One region of the Kitasatospora sp. CMC57 genome, then DNA from elsewhere that is predicted to be linked to it. Evidence: riboswitches for the same ligand, from Rfam matches in the RefSeq annotation. Region 1 holds a riboswitch; the other holds the start of a gene.
What was found. A riboswitch is a leader RNA that binds a small molecule or an ion and turns the genes downstream of it on or off. The one in region 1 is predicted to bind S-adenosylmethionine.

Region 1 (4,204 bases):
GCGTGCGGTATGCCCCGTTGGCAGCCGACGGGGCGTCGGACGGGGGCTTCGAGGAGGCGGTGTCCCATTTCTGACGGTTCATTGACGGCAGGTGTACCCGTTCGCCCCGCGCGTCCGGGTGGCCGCCACGCCGCGGGTCGGCTAGCGGGTCCGCCGTACGAGTGGAACCGAGCTTCCGGGGTGACGATCCGTCGCCCGTGTGCGCGACGGGCGTGGCGGCTCGTCCGAGGGAGATCGCGCCAGGGGGTCACCGTGGCGGGTGTGCGGGAGTAGCATCCGGAGGTGAACGTGGTCCGGGTCACACCGGGCCGGGTTGAGCCGACGCACGGTACGACGAAGACACAGCCGTATAAGAGGACGAGTACCCGGGAGCAGGGCCCATGGCGCACACGACCGACGAGACGCTCACCGTTCTCGTCTACAGCGACGACCGGAACACCCGTGAGCAGGTCACCCTCGCGCTGGGCCGCCGCCCCGCCGCCGACCTCCCGGAGGTCGACGTACTGGAGTGCGCCACGGTGCCCGCCGTGCTCCGCGCCCTGGAGAAGGGCGGGATCGACCTCTGCGTCCTGGACGGCGAGGCCGTCCCGGCCGGCGGGCTCGGGGTGGCCCGGCAGATCAAGGACGAGATCTACGGCTGCCCGCCGGTGCTGGTGCTGATCGGCCGGCCGCAGGACTCCTGGCTCGCCGCCTGGAGCCGGGCCGAGGCCGCCATCTCCCACCCGGTGGACCCGGTGGCCCTGGCGGAGGCCGCCGCCACCCTGCTCCGGGCCCGGGTGGCCAAGCGGACGCCCGCGCACCGCTGAGGGGCCGTCAGCCCCGCGTCTCACCTGTAGAGAAGCACCCCGCATCCGGGCACCCCGGATCGCTAGGCTGACTCCAGCATCCCTGATCGAGAGCTGGAGTCAGCCATGGTGAACGCACAACCTGCGAACGGCGGTAGCGACCCCGCGCAGGTGGTCCGTACCTGGCCGGACCTGCTGAGCACGCTGCTGGCCGGGCAGGACCTCGGCCAGGCCGACACCGCCTGGGCGATGGACCGGATCATGGGCGGCGAGGCCACCCCGGTCCAGGTGGCCGGCTTCGTGGTCGCGCTCCGGGCCAAGGGCGAGACGGTGGATGAGATCGCCGGTCTGGTCGAGTCGATGTACGCGCACGCCCACCCCCTGCACATCCCCGGACCTGCGGTGGACATCGTGGGCACCGGTGGGGACCGGGCGAAGACGGTGAACATCTCCACCATGTCGGCGATCGTCGCGGCCGCCGCCGGAGCCAAGGTGGTCAAGCACGGAAACCGCGCCGCCTCCTCCGCCAGCGGCGCCACCGACGTGCTGGAGAAGCTCGGCATCAGCCCGGACGTGACGCCCGCCCGGGTGGCCGAGATCGCCGGGGAGGTCGGGCTGACCTTCTGCCCGGCGCCGATGTTCCACCCGGCGATGCGGCACGCCGCCCCGGCCCGCCGTGACCTCGGGGTGCCGACCGCGTTCAACATCCTCGGCCCGCTCACCAACCCGGCCCGGGTCACCGCGCACGCGATCGGCTGCTTCGACACCCGCCTCGCCGGTCTGATCGCGGGCGTGCTGGCCCGGCGCGGCGCCACCGCACTGGTCTTCCGGGGCGACGACGGACTGGACGAGCTCACCATCTCCACCACTTCGCACGTCTGGCTGGTGAAGGACGGTCAGGTCACCGAGACCACCTTCGACCCGCGCGAGGTCGGCATCGAACCGGTCGGCATCGAGGCGCTGCGCGGCGGCGACCCGCAGTTCAACGCCGCGGTGGCCCGCCGGCTGCTGGCGGGGGAGCGCGGCCCGGTCCGGGACGCCGTCCTGCTGAACAGCGCCGCCGCACTGACCGCGCTGGAGCTGACCGACGCCCCGCTGGCCGAGCAGCTCGCGGCCGGGATGGTCCGGGCCGCCGCGGCCATCGACTCGGGCGCGGCGGAGGGCCTGCTCAAGGACTGGGCGGCGGCCACCACCCGTTCCTGATCGACGCGTTGAGGCCCGGCGGCTGCCTGCCGGGCCTTCGCTGTGTCCGGATGGCGGACTGCTGTTTGACCACTTCTCGGCGGCTCGCCTAGAGTCCTCGGCAGGTCATGAGTGACAGCGACAAGCCCCAGCTTGCTGTCCGGCAACCCTCCTTCCGTGGCGGGGTGCCCTGGGTGAGGACCGGGCCCGCGGCGAATCGTCCGCGTGGCAAGCGCGGACGTCGGCGGCACAGCTGCACCCCGAGGTCCCGGACCTTCCGAGGAGTGCACCCCCATGTCTGCCCACCCGTCGCCCGCCGCCGCCCTTGTTTCGTCGCGCTCCGCGCGGCACCTCCCGACCTGCGCCCCGCTCGCCGTTCTCGGCCACGACGTCCAGGTCCCGCTGGTCTCCGGCGAGAAGGTCACCTACGCCGCTCTGGACTACGCCGCCAGCTCCCCGGCGCTCCAGCGGGTCTGGGACGACGTCGCCGCGTACGCCCCCTACTACGGCAGCGTGCACCGCGGCGCCGGGTACCTCTCGCAGCTCTCCACCGACCTGTTCGAGCAGAGCCGCCGCACCGTCGAGGAGTTCCTCGACCTGCGCGAGGGCGACCAGGTGGTCTTCACCCGGGCCACCACCGACTCGCTCAACCTGCTGGCCGGTGCGCTGCCCGCCGGCACCCGGGTGTTCGCCTTCGAGACCGAGCACCACGCCTCGTTGCTGCCCTGGCGTCGGGACGGCCTGACCGTCAGTTACCTGCGCGCCCCGCGCTCGCACGCCGAGGCGGTCGCGGCCCTGGACGCCGCGCTGGCCGAGCAGCCCGCCGAGCACCGGCTGTTCTGCGTTACCGGCGCCTCCAACGTCACCGGCGAGCTCTGGCCGGTCGCCGAACTCACCGAGGTCGCGCACCGGCACGGGGCCCGGGTGGTGCTGGACGCCGCCCAGCTGGCGCCGCACCACCGCGTCTCGGTCAGGGAGTTGGACGTGGACTGGATCGCCTTCTCCGGCCACAAGCTGTACGCCCCGTTCGGCGCCGGGGTGCTGGCCGGGCGCAGCGACTGGCTGGACGCGGCCGAGCCCTACCTGGCCGGCGGCGGCGCCAGCCGGACCGTCGCCCGTGAGCTGGACGGCTCGGTCGCCGTCGAGTGGCAGACCGGCCCGGCCCGGCACGAGGCCGGCTCGCCGAACGTGATCGGCGCCTACGCGGTGGCCTCCGCCTGCCGGGCGTTGACCGAGGCCGGGTTCGACGTCCTGGAGGCGCGCGAGCAGCACCTGATCGAGCGTCTGAAGGCCGGCCTGGCCGAGGTGCCCGAGGTCCGGGTGCTCAGCCTGTTCGGCGAGGACGCGGCGCGGGTGGGCGTGCTCTCGTTCGTGGTGCAGGGGTGGAACAGCTCGCACTTCTCGGCGGCGCTCTCGGCCGAGTACGGGATCGGCGTGCGGGACGGGCTGTTCTGCGCGCACCCGCTGGTGCGGACGCTTCTCGGCGGCGAGGAGGCCGCACCGTCCGAGTGCGGCGCACCGGAGCCGTCGCTGCCGGGGGAGCGCAGCCTGAACGCGATCCGGGTCAGCTTCGGAGCGGGGACGCCGGACGAGCACCTGGAGCGGTTCCTGGCGGCCGTCCGCGAGCTCGTCTCCGACGGGGCGGCGTGGACGTACCGGAACGAGGGCGGGCGGTGCGTGGCGGACACTCGGCGCTGAACCTTTCGCAGGCCGCCCAGGCATCTATGGTCAGGGGTCCGGGGAACTGCGGAGCCGACCTCAGGAGCGTTCAACGTACGTTGTGTGGTCAGGAACTTTCGCAGTGACCCACACGCCAGATCTCCTCGCAGTTCCCCGAGCCCCTGGATAGTGCAACCGGACGCCTTGCCGAAAGGCTACTCGTCGAGGCCGAGGGCGAAGGCGGCTTCGAGGTCGTGCTTGGAGTAGGTGCGGAAGGCGATCTGGGTCTCGGTGTGCTCGACGCCCGGGATCTTGTTGAGGCGGCCGGGGATCACGGTGGCGAGGTCGTCGTGGTGCCGGACCCGGACCATCGCGACCAGGTCGTAGCCACCCGTCACCGAGTAGACCTCGCTGACGCCCTCGATCGAGGCGATCGCCTCGGCGATCTCGGGAATCCGGTCGACGCTGGTCCTGATGAGCACGATCGCGGTGATCACTCTGTCGCTCCTGTCCGTGGGTTCCGGGTCAGCGTAACCGCGAGGGAGGTGGCCAGGTACCCGGCGGCGAAGCCGATGACG
Region 2 (4,204 bases), 2.1 Mb from region 1:
TCCGGACGGGAACGCCGCAGGCCCGTACGACGGGTGTCGTACGGGCCTGCGGACCGAGCAGGTGACGCCAGCTCGTTGGCCGAGCCGAGACTCCGAGGTTCGGAAAGGATCAGACCGCCGGCGTACGGACCATGTCCGCCTGCGGGCCCTTCTGTCCCTGGGAGATCTCGAACTCGACCCGCTGGCCCTCCTCGAGGGTGCGGTAGCCGTCCATCTGGATCGCGCTGTAGTGGACGAACACGTCCGCACCACCGTCGACCGCGATGAAGCCGTACCCCTTCTCCGCGTTGAACCACTTGACGGTGCCCTGAGCCATTCCGAACTCCCCTTGTGCTGTGCTGGCCCTTCGCGGACCCGCAGGATGCGGGCCCAGGTCTGAACAGGCACGCCCGAGGGAACCCCCCCTGGGCGCAGCCGTGCACGCCGCAAACGCCCCACCGGGCCACCGCGAGGCGGTCCGGCCGACGGGTGAATGCGTCGATCGCGGCTGAATGTATCCGGACAGACGCCCTCTGCAACAGGGCCCACCTTGCTGAATTCAGGAGCGGTCGAATGGGATATCGAGGGAGGAAAGCGGCAGAATGCGGCAATTCACTCCGGGCATAGCGGACTCATCACCGCAAAATGCGGCCAGATTTCTGACGCTTGCCTGACATCTTCTGTCTCACGCGGTCCGGCGGATGTCTCAACGGCCGGACGGGCCTTGCGTACGCGATCGGCTGACGGTGCGTGGAACTGGCGGCGGCTGGAGCGGATTCGCCGACTCGAGTCGCACTCTACTCCCTCGCGCCCACCCGGATTTCCACCCGACTTTCCACTCGACGACGGCGAGCCGCCGCCGGTACCGGAAATAGCGATTCCGGTACCGGCGGCGGCTCGACGGCATTCCGCGGAGTGCCGGAGTTCAGCAGCCGCCGGCCACCGCGGGAATGATCGAGATGCCCGCGCCGTCCTTGATCTCGGTCTCCAGACCCTCGGCGAATCGCACGTCGTCGTCGTTCACGTACACGTTGACGAAGCGGCGCAGCTTGCCCGCGTCGTCCAGCACCCGGGCGGCGATGCCGGGGTGGTTGGCGTCCAGGTCGGCGATGACGGCGCCCAGGGTGGCGCCCTCGGCGGTGACCTCGGCGGCGCCGCCGGTGTAGGTGCGCAGGATGGTCGGGATGCGGACGGTGGCGCTCATGCGCGGGCTCCTAGCGGGGAGGTGAGGGGGGATCAGGCGGAGGCGGCGAGACCGGCGGCGCGGCTGTGCTGGTCGAGGATTCCGCTGGCGCGGAGGGAGTCCAGCGTCGGGCGGATGGTGGCGGTCAGGCCCGCCTCGGCGACGGCGTCCAGGGTCTTCAGACCGTCACCGGTGTTGATCGCGACGGTCTCCTTGGACGGGTCGAGCTGACCGGTCTCGACCAGCTTCTTCAGCACGCCGATGGTCACCCCGCCGGCGGTCTCGGCGAAGATGCCCTCGGTCCTGGCCAGCAGCTTGATCGCGTCGACCACCTGGGCGTCCGTCACGTCCTCCACCGCCCCGCCGGTGCGGCGGGCGATGTCCAGCACGTACGGGCCGTCGGCCGGGTTGCCGATCGCCAGCGACTTGGCGATGGTGTCCGGCTTGACCGGGCGGATCACGTCGTGGCCCGCCTTGAAGGCGGCGGAGACCGGGGAGCAGCCCTCGGCCTGGGCCCCGAAGATCTTGTAGGGCCGGTCCTCGACCAGGCCGAGCTTGATCAGCTCCTGCAGACCCTTGTCGATCTTGGTGAGCTGGGAGCCCGAGGCGATCGGGATCACCAGCTGCTCCGGCAGCCGCCAGCCGAGCTGCTCGCAGATCTCGTACGCCAGCGTCTTCGAGCCCTCGCCGTAGTACGGCCGGAGGTTGACGTTGACGAAGCCCCAGCCCTCGCCGGCCGGGTCGCCGATCAGTTCGGAGCAGAACCGGTTCACGTCGTCGTAGTTGCCCTCGATGCCGACCAGCTCGCCGCCGTACACACCGGCCATCACGACCTTGCCCTGCTCCAGGTCGTGCGGGATGAAGACGCAGGACTTGAAACCGGCCCGGGCCGCGGCGGCACCGACGGCGCCGGCCAGGTTGCCCGTGGAGGAGCACGAGAGGGTGGTGAAGTTGAAGGCGCGCGCCGCCTCGATGGCGCAGGCGACCACCCGGTCCTTGAAGGAGTGGGTCGGGTTGCCCGAGTCGTCCTTGACGTGCAGCTGGGCGGTGAACCCGAGCTCGCGGCCCAGGTTGTCGGCCTTCACCAGCGGCGTCCAGCCCGGGTTCAGGTTGGGCTTGCCCGCCACGTCGGCCGGGACCGGCAGCAGCGGCGCGTAGCGCCAGATCGACGCGGGACCGGCCTCGATCCGCTTGCGCAGCTCCTCGGCGGACTCGGAGCCGAACTCGTACGCGATCTCCAGCGGGCCGAAGCACTCGACGCAGGCGAAGCTCGGACCGAGCGGGAATCGGGTGCCACACTCACGACAGGACAGGGCGGCAGCGGGGCCGAGGTCGACGGTCGGGGCGGCAGAAACAGCGGTAGCCATGATGGCGGAGGCCTCTCTCCTCATCTTCCCCGTGACGCGGTCGCGCCACAGGACGGAATTGGCACCTGTCCCGCCGGATGACCCCTGGGGTCGGCCGTACGAGAAGGTTGCCGGGACTTCGACGGGCCGTTCCCTCAGTCCCTCTGGATGAGCTCTGTGAAGTTGTGGTCCTGCTCTCCGGCCGACCCCGACGTGCGAAGGTCTGACCGCAGTACGAAGACTGTATCCGAAGGCGCCCGGCGGGGAACCGTGCGTCCGAGTCGCGAGATGCCCCGTCCCGGGAGCCCCGTCCCGAGCGTTCGAACCGAGGAGACCAGACGTGCCCGACCAGCCGACCCCGGCCGACCCGCCCGAGGAGCTGCTGCCGGAGGTGGCCGACTGGCTGCGCCGACGCTCCTGGACGGCGGCCGACCGGCCTCCGGCCGACCTGCTCACCGCCAAACGCGCCGCCGGCCCGGCCGGGACGGTCAGCGTGGTGCTGCCCGCGCTCGACGAGGAGCCGACGGTCGGCGAGATCGTCCGGGTGATCCGGCGGGAGCTGATGGAACGGCTGCCGCTGGTGGACGAGATCGTGGTGGTCGACTCCGGCTCGGTGGACGGCACCGCCACGGCCGCGGCGGCGGCCGGCGCCCGGGTGGTGCACCGGGACGACGTCCTGGCCCGGCTGACCGCCGCCCCGGGCAAGGGCGAGGTGCTCTGGCGCTCACTGCTGGTGACCTCGGGCGAGATCGTCTGCTTCATCGACGCGGACCTGCGGGAGTTCGACCCGGCCTTCGTCTCCGGCATCGTCGGCCCGCTGCTGACCGATCCGGCGATCCAGCTGGTCAAGGCGATGTACGACCGGCCGCTCGAGACCGGCCGCGCGGTGATGCCGACCGGGGGCGGACGGGTGACCGAACTGGTGGCGCGGCCGCTGCTCAACCTGCACTGGCCACAACTGGCCGGCTTCGTCCAGCCCCTGGGCGGGGAGTACGCGGCTCGGCGGTCACTGCTGGAGCGGCTGCCGTTCCCGACCGGGTACGGCGTCGAGCTGGGTCTGCTGGTGGACGCGCTCGACCTGGTCGGCCTGGACGCCCTGGCCCAGGTGGACGTGGGCGTCCGGCACCACCGGCACCAGGACGGCCAGGCCCTGGGCCGGATGGCGGCCACCATCTACCGCACCGCACTGGACCGCCTCGACCGCACCCACCGCCTCAAGACCACCCCCGACCTGGTCCACCCCCTGCTCACCCAGTTCACCCGTGATCCGGCCACCCGGGAGTTCACCGCCCACACCCACCCGGTCACCGCCCTGGAACGTCCCCCGATGATCACCGTCCCCGAATACCTCAGCCGGGGCTGACCAGGGGCTCGGGCACTGCGAAGGTGCCCGTCAGGGAGCTCGCCCCGAGCCCCTGAACCGGACGTTCCGAGCCCCTGCGACACCGCTCGGGTGGTTTGGGTCCCCGGGTGCAAGGCAAGGTTGGTGTCATGGCCGATCTCGCGACCGAACGTTCGAATCTGACCGGGGCCGCCCCCATCCTGGTGGCCTCCAACCGGGGGCCGGTGTCCTTCACCGCCGAGGACGACGGCTCGCTGACGCTGCGCAGAGGAGGCGGCGGGCTGGTCTCCGGCCTGTCCGCGATCGACGACCCGTCCGCCGTCTGGGTCTGCGCCGCCCTCTCGGAGGCCGACC

Region 2: linked by a shared signal. The riboswitch ahead of thrC (threonine synthase) and the one ahead of ACKUU6_RS24250 (aminotransferase class V-fold PLP-dependent enzyme) in region 1 are both predicted to bind S-adenosylmethionine.

Annotation. Positions count from the first base shown of each region.
Region 1 covers NZ_AP035881.2:5,410,946-5,415,149, forward strand. Annotated here, with positions in the region: gene ACKUU6_RS24240 (hypothetical protein) at 381-806, shown strand; gene trpD (anthranilate phosphoribosyltransferase) at 912-1,988, shown strand; SAM riboswitch class IV at 2,092-2,208, shown strand; gene ACKUU6_RS24250 (aminotransferase class V-fold PLP-dependent enzyme) at 2,262-3,665, shown strand; gene ACKUU6_RS24255 (Lrp/AsnC family transcriptional regulator) at 3,842-4,123, opposite strand; gene ACKUU6_RS24260 (rhomboid family intramembrane serine protease) at 4,120-4,204, opposite strand, start outside.
Region 2 covers NZ_AP035881.2:3,289,562-3,293,765, forward strand. Annotated here, with positions in the region: gene ACKUU6_RS14445 (cold-shock protein) at 110-316, opposite strand; gene ACKUU6_RS14450 (ubiquitin-like small modifier protein 1) at 905-1,183, opposite strand; gene thrC (threonine synthase) at 1,216-2,529, opposite strand; SAM riboswitch class I at 2,547-2,683, opposite strand; gene ACKUU6_RS14460 (glucosyl-3-phosphoglycerate synthase) at 2,888-3,871, shown strand; gene ACKUU6_RS14465 (alpha,alpha-trehalose-phosphate synthase (UDP-forming)) at 4,000-4,204, shown strand, end outside.